Regions from separate parts of the Symbiopectobacterium sp. genome, predicted to be linked through region 2. Evidence: predicted binding sites of a transcription regulator. Region 2 holds the regulator's gene; each other region holds the start of a gene.

Region 1 (5,421 bases), on a different contig from region 2:
TTGCTCTCCTACCACGTGGCGCTGATCAAAGGCACCGACGTTGACCAACCGCGTAACCTGGCGAAATCGGTGACGGTAGAGTAACTGCCGTTATACTGCGCTGCATAACAGGACCTGCCCTATATGGGCAGGTTTTTTTATGTGATAAGCGTTCAACGTCGCGCCAAAGCCAACAACACCCCCAATCCTACCAATACGCCGCCAAAGGTTCTGTCGATCCAATGACGCACGTCGAGCAGTCGTTCACGGATCGCGCCGGGAGAGAAGAACAGGGCGACCAGACAAAACCATGAGATGTGCGCTACCGAAATAAAAATACCGTAACCGATTTGCACCGCCAATGGCGTCTGTGGGCTTACTACCTGCATAAACAGGCTGACGATGAATACCGTTGCTTTGGGATTTAACGCATTGGTGAGAAAGCCGGTGCGTAGCGCTATCCAATTAGAGACGGAGGCGATACCGGTATCGGGCTGGGCGCTGGCGGGTTTGGCTCGTAACATTTTCACTCCAAGCCAAATGAGGTATGCCGCGCCAATCAGTTTGATCATATTGAACAGCCACAGTGATTGCTGAATGATCAACCCGATGCCTATCAGGGTATAGCTCACATGGACCAGAAAGCCACCACCGATCCCGACAGCCGTTAAGATTCCCGCACGGCGCGACAGCATCAGGCTATTGCGCGTCACCATGGCAAAATCAGGCCCTGGGCTAATAACGGCAAACAGTGTTATTGTGAATACAGCGAGATATTCAACCATACATAACCTTTTTTAACATAGAATTAGATATCAATATGCTATGCAAACGATGTAGGGATAACTAACGATGATTTCTGACAGTAATGGTGAGTTAGACTCACCATTAGACGTAAATCAAAACCGCCTTCCTTCACTGATCGCCTTGCGCTGTTTTGAAGCCGCAGCACGGTTTGAGAACTTCACGCGTGCCGCCGAAGTGTTACATCTTACGCACGGTGCAATTAGTCGTGCGGTGCGTATGCTGGAGGATGACTTAGGGGTTGCGCTGTTTGAACGGCGCAGTCGCCGTGTTTTTCTGACGCAAGCAGGCCGCACGCTGGCACAGGCGGTGAATGAAGGATTGACGGTCATGCAGCGCGCCACCAGTGAACTGCGTGCCAGCACGCGCCAGCAGCGGCGCTGGGTGGTGTCATGTGAACCCACATTGCTGATGCGTTGGCTGATCCCCCGTTGGCCAGCGTTTCAGGCAAAACATCCGGATCGGGATATTCATCTGGTTGCTGGCGGAGGAGCATTTTCATTTAACACTGGCATTGATTTGACCATTCGGCGCGATGATTTCCCGTTACCTGACGGTTACCATGCAGAATACCTGTTCAGTGAAAAAGTCGGGCCTGTGTGCCGGCCTGATAACGTGACTGACTGGTTTTCTCCCGCTGAAAACGGGTTGTCATTGCGAACCGCTGCGCCCCGTTTACACAGCCGCACGCGTTTAAGTGCCTGGCAAACATGGAGTGCGATCACACAACACCCGCTGCATGACAATAGCGGACAAACGTTCGAGCATTTTTATTTCAGCTTACAGGCTGCCGTTGCCGGATTAGGGGTTGCCATTGGGCCGTGGCAATTGGTCAGAGATGATATTGCCAGTGGCGTTCTGGCTGCACCGCTGGGATTTGTCGAGTAGGGTTCCTGTTACTGTCTGCTGTCGTCTTCCCCTTTATTACCTGATACTTTTCAGGCAGATTTATTGGTCTGGTTACGCGCTATGGCCTGAATCAACGCCGCGTTTCTTCAGGTAAAATGCTGCGTTTAATGCAATTGATCGTGAATATTTTTTGTGTGTCATAAAAATGTCATATTAAATACATTTTACTGTCATGTAATTGTCCTATTTTTCCTCCTGCGAACTACACTCTGATCAATAAAGAATCTGGGTCGACACCTTTAAAAAATCCCACAGGAGGGATTATGAAACTGATGCGTACCATGATTGCCGGTTTTGTTATGGCAACCTTCTCCCTGACGGCGGCCAACGCCTCATCTGCTGTTAACCTTACCGGTGCAGGTGCTACGTTCCCAGCGCCGGTCTACGCAAAGTGGGCGGACTCTTACCAGAAAGAAACGGGTAATAAAGTTAACTACCAAGGTATTGGTTCTTCTGGCGGCGTTAAGCAGATTCAAGCAAAAACCGTTGATTTCGGTGCATCTGATGCGCCGCTGGCTGATGAGAAACTGGCTGAAGATGGCCTGTTCCAGTTCCCTACCGTGATCGGCGGGATCGTTCTGGCCGTTAACGTCCCTGGCATTAAATCTGACGATCTGACGCTGGATGGCAAGACGCTGGGCGATATCTACCTGGGTAAAATCAAGAAATGGAATGACCCGGCTATCACTAAACTGAACCCGAATGCCAAGCTGCCGGATCAGGATATTGCCGTTGTACGTCGTGCTGACGGTTCTGGTACGTCTTTCGTGTTCACCGGCTATCTGGCGAAAGTAAACCAGGAATGGAAAGAAAAAGTGGGTTCCGGTTCTACGGTTAACTGGCCTACTGGTCTGGGTGGTAAAGGTAACGACGGTATTGCCGCGTTCGTTCAGCGTCTGCCGGGTTCTATCGGTTACGTTGAATACGCCTATGCCAAGCAAAATAACCTGGCATACACCAAGCTGGTTTCTGCCGATGGTAAAGTGGTTCAGCCTACCGGCCAAACGTTCAGCAACGCGGCCAAGGGTATCGACTGGAGCAAATCTTTTGCCCAGGACCTGACCAACCAACACGGTGCTGACGCATGGCCCATCACGTCTACCACCTTCATTCTGGTTCACCAGAAACAAGACAAACCAGAGCAGGGCGCTGAAGTGCTGAAGTTCTTTGACTGGGCGTTCAAGAAAGGCGGTGAGCAAGCGGTAGCGCTAGATTACGCTACTCTGCCAAACGAAGTGGTTGAGCAGATCCGCGCGTCGTGGAAAACCAGTGTAAAAGACAGCAGCGGTAACGCGCTGTTTAAATAAGCACTGAAACGCTATGCAAGCCCTTGAGCGGTTAACAAGGCACTGACATCAGTTATGGAGGATGGGCGGGAAGCCCGTCCGCCTTTGCCTGTCAAATGCAACATACCCGAATTGATGGGTATAACACTGAAGAAGAGAGCCCTATGGCGGAGTATAAGCCAACCATGAAAGCCCCCGGAAAGCTAGGCGATGTCATCTTTAGCGCGATGGTAAGAGCCTCTGCGCTGCTGACTCTGCTGTTGCTGGGCGGCATCATCGTATCCCTGATCGTGGCATCCTGGCCGAGCATTGAGAAGTTTGGTCTGGCGTTCCTGTGGACCAAAGAGTGGGACGCGCCTGCCGGGCAGTTCGGTGCACTGGTACCGATTTACGGCACCATTGTGACCTCTTTGATTGCCTTGATCATTGCTATCCCTATCAGCTTCGGTATCGCCTTGTTCCTGACCGAACTGGCACCGAACTGGTTAAAACGCCCATTGGGTGTTGCCATTGAATTATTGGCCGCCATTCCGAGTATCGTATACGGCATGTGGGGTCTGTTTATCTTCGCACCGTTGTTTGCCAAATACTTCCAGCAACCGGTCGGAAGTATCCTGTCCGGCATTCCTATTTTGGGCACGCTGTTCTCTGGTCCGGCGTTTGGTATCGGTATTCTGGCCGCCGGTGTGATTCTGGCCATCATGATCATTCCTTATATCGCTGCCGTAATGCGCGACGTGTTTGAGCAAACACCGGTAATGATGAAAGAGTCAGCCTACGGCATTGGTTGCACCACCTGGGAAGTGATTTGGCGCATCGTATTGCCTTACACCAAAAACGGGGTGATTGGCGGCGTCATGCTGGGGTTGGGGCGTGCACTGGGTGAAACCATGGCGGTGACCTTTATTATCGGTAACACCTACCAGTTGGACAGCCTGTCGCTGTTTATGCCTGGCAACAGTATCACTTCCGCGCTGGCGAACGAGTTTGCCGAAGCGGAATCTGGCCTGCATACGGCAGCATTGATGCAGCTTGGTCTTATCCTGTTTGTGATTACCTTTATCGTGTTGGCGCTGTCTAAGTTGATGATTATGCGTTTGGCAAAAAATGAGGGGGCACGCTAATGGCGGCGTTAGGAATGGAACAAGAAGCCACACTGGCGCGTACCTGGCAGAAAATGCAGGCCTGGCGTCGCCAGAAGAACCGCATTGCGCTATGCCTCTCCATGACCACCATGGTATTTGGCCTGTTCTGGCTGGTGTGGATCCTGTTCTCTACCGTGGTGAGAGGGATCGACGGCATGTCGCTGGCGTTGTTTACCGAAATGACGCCACCGCCCAATACCGCAGGTGGTGGGCTTGCCAACGCCATTGTCGGTAGTGGATTGCTGATTTTCTGGGCCACGGTCTTTGGTACACCGCTCGGCATTATGGCGGGTATCTACCTAGCGGAATATGGTCGCAAATCCATTGTTGCCGAAGTGATTCGCTTTATTAACGATATCTTATTGTCAGCACCTTCGATTGTGGTTGGCTTGTTTGTCTACTCGATTGTCGTGACAAAGATGCAGCACTTCTCAGGGTGGGCGGGGGTGATTGCACTGGCGCTATTGCAGGTGCCTATCGTGATTCGTACCACGGAGAACATGCTGAAACTGGTTCCCGATAGCCTGCGTGAAGCGGCCTATGCGCTGGGAACGCCGAAGTGGAAAATGATTTCGGCCATCACATTGAAAGCCTCTGTCTCCGGCATTATCACCGGCGTGCTGCTGGCCATTGCTCGTATCGCCGGGGAAACCGCACCGTTGCTGTTTACGTCGCTGTCCAACCAGTTCTGGAACACCGACATGATGCACCCGATTGCCAACCTGCCCGTCACCATCTTTAAGTTTGCCATGAGCCCGTTTGTCGAGTGGCAACAGCTGGCCTGGGCGGGGGTGCTACTGATTACTCTGTGCGTGCTGCTGCTGAACATTGTCGCGCGTATTTTGTTCGCGAAAAAGAAACATTAATGGATTCAACGGTGTGTCGGACGACACACCAGTTAAAAGAGAGAAGTCTTAATGAGTATGGCTACCGAGACATCCAACCACAAAATCCAGGTGCGCAATTTGAATTTCTATTACGGAAAATTCCATGCGCTGAAAGACATTACGCTGGATATTGCCACCAATCAGGTGACCGCATTTATCGGCCCGTCTGGCTGCGGCAAATCCACGCTGTTGCGCACGCTGAATAAAATGTATCAACTGTATCCGGAACAGCGCGCGGAAGGGGATATTTTGCTGGATGGTAACAACATTCTTACTGACAAGCAGGATGTGGCGTTGCTGCGTGCCAAGGTGGGCATGGTGTTCCAGAAGCCAACCCCGTTCCCGATGTCGATTTATGACAATATTGCCTTCGGTGTGCGTTTGTTCGAAAAACTTTCCCGCGCCGATATG
Region 2 (5,421 bases):
ATTAGGAATGCCGAACAGTATTCGCATCACGTAACAATCGACCCGATGGGGCACAGTCGTTACAAGTTCTGATTTATTCAACAAAGCCTTGCTGCTGATGTACTATCTGGCTGGCGGCGTGCTGTTGGGTTAACTCGCTTTCACGCGTTTGTGCAGCAATCCGTGCCAACTGAGTACGCTCGCGCTCACGCTGCAAGGGGCGCAATTTTTCTGCTGGCTCGTCTCGTTCCAGCCGTAATCGATCGGATTCAGCGTCACGTTGCGCCTGCTCGGCTGCCTCGGCCTGCTGCTGTTTTTGGCGTAAGTCCTGCTGAAGATGCTGTTCTTGAACCTGCCATTGCTGGTGTGTCAGTGCTTGCTCACGTTTTTCCCGTAACCGTTGTTCTTCCTGGTGTAGCTGCGTCAGTGCCGTCTGTACAGCTTGTCGCTCGTTGTCATCCAACAGTGCGATGGCTGATGCGCGTGCTTGTAGCGTGTCCAATGCCAGCTTTACTGCCTTATGCCGTTCATAGATCCGACTGGAGATCTCGCCATAGATCACCGTTCCGGTCAGCTCTTCCAGCAGTTCTGCGCGTTTATTCTGTTCGGCGTTGAGAAAGGCCGCAAACTGCCCCTGCGAGAGCATCATTGAGCGAGTAAAACGCTCAAAATCCAGCCCGGTAATACGGACGGTGTGAGCCAGTTTTTCGGACAGCTTTTGCGTGAGGATCTTACCGTCTTCGATCAGCGCCAGTTCGGCTTTCGGGGTTTGCAAGTTGCCGTCTGCCGCATCTTTGGCGCGGCGCTGACTCCAAAACGCACGGTAGCCGACGCCTTTAACCTCAAATTCCACTTCAGCCAGACAGTCGGCGGTGTTGCGCGTCATCAGTTCGTTCTGCGTGGCGGAGAGCGTGTTCAACCGCGGCGTCTGGTGATACAGCGCCAGACAGATGGCATCTAGCAGCGTGGTTTTGCCCGCACTGGTCGGGCCGGTGATGGCAAACAGCCCGTTGCTGGCAAACGGCTCCTGCGTGAAATCAATCTTCCATTCGCCTTTGAGCGAGTTGAGGTTTTTTAACCGTAAGCTCAGGATTTTCATGCTTGCGGCGCTCCTTCGGTAACGTCTCGGACCATTTCATCGAACAGCGGGCGCAGCCGTGCTTGCTGTTCCTGCGCCATGTCGGTCAGCGCCAGTTTGCGTTCGAAAACGTCCTGCGGGGATAATTCGTCCAACGTTTCTTTCTTTTCGCGCGCAATCGCCTGCAAGTGCTGCTCACGGTTGCGCCGTAACAGCAATACGTCGACGGGCAATGCGTGCGTTTCCTGTTAGACGTGCTATCTACTGTAGGGCGATTATATACCCTAAATAATTCGAGTTGCAGGAAGGCGGCAAATGAACGAATCCCGATGAGCTTACTTAGGTAAGTGATTAGGGTGAGAGAGCGCAGCCAACGCATCTGCAACTTGAAGTATGACGGGTATAAGCAGTGAGGGCGGCGGCTGTCGTTATCGCCGCGAAAATTTTGGAAACAGCGGCTAAATCGGGTGTTACCTTCAGTTTGGGTTTTCATAAATCTGTCATAAAACTGACGCATACTGCTTTCGCCCGCAGAAGATAAGCCACTCAGGCACCTTTATAGGTAAGGCGGGCAATATAGGTAAAGCGGGCAATGGTGAGATTTCGTTATTGTTGACGCGTTTCATACGCTGACTAACGGCAGGATGGATAATGGCAAGACGCATACTGGTCGTAGAAGATGAAGCGCCGATCCGTGAAATGGTGTGCTTCGTGTTAGAGCAAAACGGCTATCAGTCCGTTGAAGCGGAAGATTATGACAGCGCTGTGACGCGTTTGTCCGAACCCTATCCGGATCTGGTACTGCTGGACTGGATGCTGCCAGGTGGCTCAGGATTGCAGTTTATCAAGCACATGAAGCGCGAAGCGCTGACGCGGGACATTCCGGTTATGATGTTGACGGCGCGCGGTGAAGAGGAAGATCGCGTGCGCGGGCTTGAGGTTGGTGCGGATGATTATATCACCAAGCCGTTTTCGCCCAAAGAGCTGGTAGCACGGATCAAGGCGGTGATGCGCCGTATTTCACCCATGGCGGTGGAAGAGGTGATCGAAATGCGGGGGTTGAGTCTGGACCCAACTTCGCATCGCGTTACCACAGAACAACACGCGCTGGAGATGGGGCCGACCGAATTCAAACTGCTGCATTTCTTTATGACGCACGCTGAGCGTGTATACAGCCGCGAGCAGTTGCTCAATAACGTTTGGGGAACTAACGTTTATGTTGAGGATCGTACTGTGGACGTGCATATTCGTCGCTTGCGCAAGGCGCTGGAAACCAGCGGACACGATAAAATGGTGCAAACGGTCCGGGGAACGGGGTACCGTTTTTCTACGCGTTATTGATGTGCCCGTGAGCCATAGCGAGCGCGACATCGTGGCTGAATACCGCCGCGGAGAATTTTTAACGTGTTAGAACGTCTTTCGTGGAAAAAGCTGGCATTGGAGCTGGCTTTTTTTTGCTTGCCAGCCCTGCTGCTTGGCCTGATTTTCGGCTACCTGCCCTGGTTTATGCTGACGGCGGTGCTGGTGGTGCTTGGTTGGAATTATTACAACCAGCTTAAACTCTCATACTGGCTGTGGGTCGATCGCAGCATGACACCGCCACCCGGGCGCTGGAGCTGGGAGCCGCTGTTTTACGGGCTGTATCAAATGCAACTGCGTAATCGGCGGCGGCGGCGCGAGCTGGCTTTGCTGATCAAGCGTTTTCGCAGCGGTGCCGAGTCGCTGCCCGATGGCGTGGTGATCACCACCGAAGAGGGCACCATTATCTGGTGCAACGGCCTGTCGCAGCATTTGCTTAGCCTGCGTTGGCCGGAAGATAACGGCCAGAATATCCTCAACTTGCTGCGTTATCCCGAGTTTACCCAATACATGCGTCAGCAGGATTTCTCCCGCGCCTTGACCCTGCAACTGATCAATTCACACCATGTCGAATTCCGTGTTATGCCGTACTCGGAAGGGCAATTATTGATGGTTGTGCGCGACATTACCCAGATGCACCAGTTGGAAGGGGCTCGGCGTAACTTCTTCGCCAACGTCAGTCATGAATTACGCACTCCGCTCACCGTGTTGCAAGGTTACCTGGAGATGATGCAGGACGATTCGCTGGACGGTGCCTTACGCAGCAAAGCGCTTTCAACCATGCAGGAGCAGACGCGGCGCATGGACGGGTTGGTGAAACAGTTGCTCACGTTATCGAAAATAGAAGCGGCAGCACCGATCAATCTGGCAGAAAAGGTCGATGTGCCGCGTATGCTGCGCATACTACAACGCGAAGCACAGACGCTGAGTCAGGATCGTCACGAAATTGTGTTCCGCATCAACGATGGGCTGAGCGTTTACGGCAATGAAGAGCAGTTGCACAGCGCCTTCTCCAATCTGGTATACAACGCGGTTAATCACACGCCGGAAGGCACGCGCATTGAAGTGTGCTGGCAAAAAATCACGCAGGGTGCGCAGTTTCAGGTCAGCGATAATGGTCCTGGGATCGCTGCCGAGCACATCCCTCGTCTGACGGAGCGTTTTTATCGTGTGGACAAAGCCCGCTCACGACAAACGGGTGGCAGCGGATTGGGGCTTACCATCGTCAAGCATGCGCTCAGCCATCATGATTCGCGGCTGGAGATCCTCAGTGAACCGGGTGCCGGAGCGCGTTTTATGTTTACGCTTCCTAACCGGTTGATTGTCTCTGCCTCTCTGTCGGAGAATAGCACCACACCTTCGGCCTGATGGATAGTTGACCTATGATGCCAGCCCCGCTTTTTTCGGGTTTATTGCTCTGTGCTGCGCTGTTACTCAGTGGCTGGAGCCACGCTGCGCGCAGTGAGCAAATGCTGGCGGGTAATCTCTCCAGTGCTGGCTCTGATACCTTGGCGACGCTGATGGCGTTTTGGGCCGCCGATTTTAACCAGCATTATCGCAGCGTTAACGTACAGATGCAGGCGGCGGGATCGTCATCGGCCCCCACGGCACTTGCCTCCGGCGCGGCACAACTCGGTCCGATGAGCCGTGCCATAAAGGCCAGTGAGATTGAGGCCTTTGTGCAACGCTACGGGTACCCACCACTGGCTGTGCCGGTGGCGATGGATGCGTTGGTGGTGTTAGTGAATCAGGATAATCCGCTGCCGGGTTTGAACGTGCAACAGCTCGATGCGCTGTTCTCTATTACCCATCGCTGCGGGGCGACGCAAACCGTCACCCACTGGCGTGATCTTGGGCTGACGGGGGAGTGGGCATCGCGCCGAGTGTTGCGCTACGGGCGCAACTCAGCGTCAGGCACCTATGGTTTTTTTAAGCAGCAAGCGCTGTGCGGTGGTGATTTCTTGCCGCTGGTGAATGAGCTACCGGGTTCTGCTTCGGTGGTGCAGGCGGTAGCTACCTCCACACAGGCGATTGGTTATGCCAGCATCGTTTTTCGTGCCAGCGGAGTGAAAATGTTGCCGCTGGCGGCGCAGGGAAACGACTATGTTGCGCCGACGGTGGACAATATTCGCAGCGGGCGTTATCTCTACGCGCGCTATCTCTATATTTATGTCAACAAAGCGCCAGAGCAGGCGCTGGATAGCCTGACGGCCGCCTTTATGGATCGGGTGCTGTCTACCGCCGGGCAAAGTCTGGTGAGTCAGGATGGCTATCTTCCTTTGTCTGAGCACGTGCGGGTTAACGCACGCCATCAGCTCGGCCTGTAACACGCCATTATTCTCGCCCATCACCGTCATTCCCGTGAAGGCGGGAATGACGGTGATGGGCGTTCATTCTGTCAGAGATCCCCGGCTTTCGCCGAAAATGACGAGGGGAGAAAGCCGGGGATGACGAGGGAAAAGTGACTTTGTCATCAGTCTGACGTGAATTTTATTCATGTTAGTCGCGGAAAGTGAAAATTATTCTATTGCCCTCAACCTGTTGCCATGACAGGATTTACCTACATTATAGCCGTCTAGATGTCTAAATAAGTATAAGGCGTGATTACTGTGCGGCGTGACTATTTATTTTGAAACTATCTTTGCAATGCCGCTTGCCTCACGCCGTGACATGAAGGCGTTGTTGCGAAAGATCAGGAGCTTATCATGGCTAAAGTACTTCCCCCTTTCCGCGCTGACGTGGTTGGCAGCCTGTTGCGTCCCGCAGCAATCAAAGAAGCACGCCTGCAATTCCAGTCCGGTGCCATTAATGCGGAGCAACTGCGCGCCGTGGAAGATGCAGAAATTCTGCGTGCCGTTGAACTGCAACGCGAAGCCGGGCTTCAGGTTGTCACCGACGGTGAATTCCGTCGCGCCTGGTGGCACTTCGACTTTTTCGAAGGTTTGAACGGGGTGGAGGCTTTCGAAGCGGACCACGGTATTCAGTTTAACGGTATCCAAACCAAG
Region 3 (5,421 bases), on a different contig from region 2:
GGAACATACGCACGCGCAAATCGGTCACGTATTCAATGTGTTGCTCCGCAATAAAAATAGTATTCATGCTCTATGTTCTCTTCATGCATTCAGGCTGGTTTTAAACACCTTTTTGCATGCCAGACTATGTAGCAATACACTCATTGAATACGTGACCCGCAAATCCGCATATTCGGCAATGCGCTGTCCCCAGATACCGGAGGCGTTAATCACCACCTGCGCATAGAGATCGAGAGTACGTTGTTGTTTATGGTCGAAAACGCGCACGGCGGTGACACGATCGCCCTGACGTATCAGTCCCAGCACTTCGTGATAGGTCAATACTTCCGCCCCGTGTTCGCAGGCATCTACCATATTGGCAGTGGTGAGCCGGAACGGATCAACGGTGCCATCCGGCACGCGCACCGCGCCAATCAGCTGCGGGTTAGCGGCAGGCTCGAGGCGCAGCGCTTCCTGCGGATCAATCGCCTGCGCATTGATACCCGCCTGCTGACAGGCCGCGATAAACTGGGACTGATAAGCCAGATCGTCTTCAGGCAGGGTCAGGAACAGGCCATCGGTCGGCTCCACGCAGTGCCGGGCGATGCGGCGTAAAATCTGGTTTTCTTCAATACATTCGCGCGCGGATTCACTGTCAGTTACCGCATAGCGCGAACCGCTGTGCAGCAACCCGTGGTTACGCCCGGTCGCGCCTGTCGCGATGTCGAAGCGCTCCAGCAGCAGGCAACTCAGTCCCCTGAGTGCCAGGTCACGCAAGGTTCCCGCGCCAGTCGCGCCGCCGCCAATCACGATAACGTCGGTTTCGCGGTAGGCTGTGCTGTTTTCCATGATAGTGTCACCTTTCCGGATCTTCATTAAGGGTATTCAGACACAGAAAAGAAATGATTGATAAAGAGCAAATTCGAGCAAATAACGAAAATAACGAACCGGATATGTAACCGTTTCGCGATAAAAGTCACACCAAAATGAGGTCTATCGAGGGGCATTTTGTTAAGCAAAGCACAATAATTGAACGACCGTCATAAAAATGTAACATTTTAGCGGTGGCTCACATTGAAACTCTGCGCCATTTCGCTACCATACGCGCGATTTAGCACAAAATAATTATCGCTTTTAAGCGTATTGGAGAACGTTATGCTGAGTATTTTTAAACCCGCCCAGCACCAGCCCAGAGTGAGCGACGATCGGGTCGATCCTCTATACCGTCGTCTGCGCTGGCAGATTTTTTTTGGGATCTTTTTCGGTTATGCCGCTTACTATCTGGTAAGAAAAAATTTCGCATTAGCCATGCCGTACCTGATTGAACAGGGGTTCTCTCGCGGTGACCTTGGCTTTGCGTTATCAGGGATTTCTATCGCCTATGGTTTTTCCAAATTTATCATGGGCTCCATCTCCGACCGTTCCAACCCGCGCGTATTCTTGCCCGCAGGGTTGATTCTGGCGGCGGCAGTGATGCTGTTTATGGGCTTTGTGCCTTGGGCAACATCAAGCATCGCTATCATGTTTGTACTGCTGTTCCTGTGTGGCTGGTTCCAGGGCATGGGCTGGCCGCCGTGCGGGCGCACCATGGTGCACTGGTGGTCGCAGAAAGAGCGCGGCGGTATTGTTTCTGTCTGGAACTGCGCCCACAACGTGGGTGGAGGAATCCCACCGCTGCTTTTCCTGCTGGGGATGGCCTGGTTCCATGACTGGAGAGCAGCGCTCTACATGCCAGCATTTGGCGCGATCCTGATTGCGGTGTTCGCTTTCGTGATGATGCGCGACACCCCGCAATCCTGCGGTCTGCCGCCGATTGAAGAGTACAAAAATGACTACCCGGTGGACTACACCGAAACCTCAGAGAAGGAACTGACGGCAAAAGAGATCTTCATGCAGTATGTGTTCCCGAACAAGCTGCTGTGGTATATCGCGATTGCCAACGTGTTCGTCTACCTGCTGCGCTACGGTATTCTCGACTGGTCACCGACCTACCTGAAAGAAGTGAAACACTTCGCGCTGGATAAATCCTCCTGGGCTTACTTCCTGTACGAATATGCGGGGATCCCTGGCACGCTGCTGTGCGGTTGGATGTCTGACAAGGTGTTCAAGGGCAATCGTGGTGCTACCGGGGTGTTCTTTATGACGCTGGTCACCATCGCCACCGTGGTTTACTGGCTGAACCCGGCGGGCAATCCGGGCATCGATATGGCCTGCATGATTGTTATCGGTTTCCTGATCTACGGCCCTGTCATGCTGATCGGCCTGCACGCGCTGGAACTGGCACCGAAAAAAGCGGCGGGTACAGCGGCAGGCTTTACCGGGCTGTTCGGTTACCTCGGCGGCTCCGTTGCAGCCAGCGCCATCGTCGGCTACACCGTTGACTTCTTCGGTTGGGACGGCGGCTTTATGGTGATGATCGGCGGCAGCGTCATGGCGGTAGTACTGCTGTTTATCACCATGATCAATGAGAAGAAACACAAGGCGGAAATGGAGAAACGCTCCTAATCGCAAGCGCCTTCTGTCTGCTGGCGGCCTTTGCCGCCAGCAACACCCTCACACCGCAGAGAGAAACAGACGACGCAACGCGTGGGCTACCGCATCGTCCGCATTGCTGCCAATGACTTCCAGTTGCGGCAGTAAATCTTTCAAGCGCTGATGCGCGTTGCGCATAATGCATCCTTTACCGGCCATCGACAGCATTTCAAAATCGTTCATGCCATCGCCAAACGCAATGCACGACGTCAAGGTATGCCCCATCAGTTTGGCGACTTGCTCCAACGCATGACCTTTGGATACGCCGCCCGCCATCACTTCCAGACAGCTCAGCGTGGAAAAGCTCACGTTAACCCGATCGCCCCAGCGTGCATTGATCGCCTCTTCCAACGGCAGCAGCTTCTCGTGGCTGTCACAGGTGAAGAACACTTTACTCACGCCATCAGTGCCGAGCAGGTCCGGTTCAAACAGTTTGTATTTGAATACTGACTCCTGAAAAAAGCGTTCCTCTTCCGGACGAGAGCGGCTCATAAACCATTCATCGTCACGGTAGACGTGCGTCAGCATCTCCGGGTTGCGGTACACCATGCCGTAGAGGTCGTGTGCAATATCCGGATCCAGATTGTGGCTGAAGATCAGCTCCCCCTGGGTGTTGTGCACGCGCGCGCCGTTAGAGGTGATCATAAAGGCGCTGATGCCCAGCCCGTCACGAATCTGCGCTACATCCAGATGATGCCGCCCGGTGGCAAACACAAAGTGGATGCCCTGTGCGGTCAGCAGTTTCAGGGTCTCTTTGGCGAATGGAGACAGCGTTTGGTCTGGCGACAGCAACGTGCCATCTAAATCGGAAGCAACGACGTGATACATAACAGTGAAGTCTCACCTCTAAGGGGAATGGCGCGGCGTCGGCCGCAACATTTACGGATATTGTGCAAAATGGTTGAGAATATGGGTAAACACCTGCGCCCGAATCCCATCTTCTTCGAATAACAGTTCATGGCGGGCACCCGCAATCACCACCGGGGTACCGCCAACGCAGGGGTGTCCGGCTTCAGCCAACGCCTGACAAAACGCATCCTGACTGTGATTATCCACCACGATATCCTCCTGCGCCTGAAGCAGCAGCAAAGGGGTGGTAATGCGCGCAGCCAATGCCATCAGTTCGCGCCCGGCGGCCATCGATTCTCGCATCCAGTGATAGGTCGGGCCACCAACGCGCAGGCCGGGTTCATCGGCATAGGCACGCACGCTGCGACGGTAACGCTCACGGCTGTGCGTTAGCACGTTGATCAAATAGGGCAGCGGACGCCATTGCCCGGTGCCGATAGCATAATAATCGCGAATGCGCGGGTGCAGTTCCGCCCAGGCAACAATGCGTGAAGCCAGCCAGCCCGGCATCGGCAATTTAATGCCACACATGGGCGCACACAGCGCCACGGCATCGAATGCATCCGGCCGACGTGCCAAAAAATGCCCCAGGATCGCGCCGCCCATTGAGTGGGCGAGCGCAAAGCAGCGCTGGTAGCGCAAGGGATCGGCCGTTTTCACCGCATCCACATGGTGCAACCAGAATTGCTCGACGTCGTCTACGTAATCACCAAAGCGTACCACATGGCCACGATTACCGTCTTCCAGCATCCGCCCGGAGCGCCCTTGGCCGCGATGATCCATGATCAGCACATCATAACCCGCCTGGAACAAATCGTAGGCGACTTCACCATACTTTACATAGCTTTCGATGCGGCCGGGAAACACCACCACCAGACGCGTGTGCTGTGGAGCGGTAAAGCGTACAAAGCGGATCGGCACATCGTCAACGCCGGGAAACTCCCCCTCTTCGCGCTGACGCCAGAAATCCAACAGCGTCCCGGTGACAAAGGCAGAAAACTGTTTTTCTCTTAATAATAGGCCGGAAATTTCGGGTGACATCACGTTTCTCCTTGCTGCACGGCACCGCGCTAGCTCCCTGCCACGCGGGGACTACCAGAGAGTTTTGTGATCGCTGGCACAACAATCAGCAATGGCGTATTGTGGCACATTCGGTCGTAATGTTTAACCACGTAACGCATCGGTAACCCCTTCAGTCTCCGTTGTGGCGATCGCAAACAACGCCAATGCAACAACATGCAATCAGGAAGCAGCTATGACCCTCGACTGGTGGTTAACCTATTATCTTCTCACAACGCTTATTCTCAGCCTTTCTCCGGGGTCCGGGGCTATCAACACCATGAGCACTGCTATCAGTCACGGCTATCGCGGTGCGGCGGCATCCATCGCCGGGCTACAAGTCGGGCTGGCTATCCATATCGTATTGGTCGGTATCGGTCTTGGTGCGCTGCTATCGCAATCGCTGCTGGCTTTTGACATTCTGAAATGGCTCGGTGCCGCTTATCTGATCTGGCTCGGCATTCAGCAGTGGCGCGCGGCCGGTTCACTCGATCTGCATGCGCTGGCGGGCACCCTACCACGCCGCCAGCTGTTTCGTCGTGCCGTTCTGGTCAATCTCACCAACCCGAAAAGCATCGTTTTTCTGGCGGCGCTGTTCCCACAGTTTATCGTGCCGCATCAGCCGCAGGTTGCTCAGTATCTGATTTTGGGGGTGACCACCGTGGCGGTCGATATTGTGGTGATGATCGGTTACGCCACGCTCGCTTAGCGCGAAATAATCAGATGCAGCCCAAAGCCGGTAAACAGCACTCCTGCCAGACCATCGATCCATTTAGCTAAACGCTGATAGCCGCGACGCATTGCAGGCAAGGCAAACACCATTGCCACCAGGCTAAACCACAGCAGCGTTTCCAGTGAGATTAACGCGAATAGTCCCCAGCGCGCACTGGTGCCAACGCTGTCACCCACAAACAGAGAGAACACGCTGCCGAAATAGATCAGCGCTTTTGGGTTGGCCAGGTTGGTCAGCAGACCGCGCATAAAGGTTTTCCCTTTCGAAGG

Evidence for each region. The regulator PhoB, encoded in region 2, activates phosphate uptake and scavenging genes when phosphate is short. The targets are predictions, from matches to a motif close to CTGTCATAAAACTGNCNNAT.
Region 1: pstS (phosphate ABC transporter substrate-binding protein PstS) is a predicted target of PhoB. The motif match lies at 1,827-1,846, and genes of this name have one in related genera.
Region 3: glpT (glycerol-3-phosphate transporter) is a predicted target of PhoB. The motif match lies at 1,017-1,036, and genes of this name have one in related genera.

What each region holds. Positions count from the first base shown of each region.
Region 1 is NZ_JBPETA010000021.1:2,615-8,035, reverse strand. Features, by position in the region: gene glmS (glutamine--fructose-6-phosphate transaminase (isomerizing)) at 1-84, shown strand, start outside; gene ACTBDZ_RS03375 (LysE family translocator) at 153-764, opposite strand; gene ACTBDZ_RS03370 (LysR family transcriptional regulator) at 832-1,671, shown strand; gene pstS (phosphate ABC transporter substrate-binding protein PstS) at 1,956-2,999, shown strand; gene pstC (phosphate ABC transporter permease PstC) at 3,143-4,102, shown strand; gene pstA (phosphate ABC transporter permease PstA) at 4,102-4,989, shown strand; gene pstB (phosphate ABC transporter ATP-binding protein PstB) at 5,041-5,421, shown strand, end outside.
Region 2 is NZ_JBPETA010000106.1:36-5,456, forward strand. Features, by position in the region: partial or broken gene ACTBDZ_RS10875 (surface-adhesin E family protein) at 1-34, shown strand, start outside; partial or broken gene ACTBDZ_RS10880 (AAA family ATPase) at 95-1,078, opposite strand; gene ACTBDZ_RS10885 (hypothetical protein) at 1,075-1,290, opposite strand; gene phoB (phosphate response regulator transcription factor PhoB) at 1,709-2,398, shown strand; gene phoR (phosphate regulon sensor histidine kinase PhoR) at 2,462-3,784, shown strand; gene ACTBDZ_RS10900 (PstS family phosphate ABC transporter substrate-binding protein) at 3,799-4,743, shown strand; gene ACTBDZ_RS10905 (cobalamin-independent methionine synthase II family protein) at 5,122-5,421, shown strand, end outside.
Region 3 is NZ_JBPETA010000015.1:21,019-26,439, reverse strand. Features, by position in the region: partial or broken gene glpA (anaerobic glycerol-3-phosphate dehydrogenase subunit A) at 1-828, opposite strand, end outside; gene glpT (glycerol-3-phosphate transporter) at 1,135-2,484, shown strand; gene yigL (sugar/pyridoxal phosphate phosphatase YigL) at 2,533-3,339, opposite strand; gene pldB (lysophospholipase L2) at 3,391-4,401, opposite strand; partial or broken gene rhtB (homoserine/homoserine lactone efflux protein) at 4,616-5,125, shown strand; partial or broken gene rhtC (threonine export protein RhtC) at 5,125-5,421, opposite strand, start outside.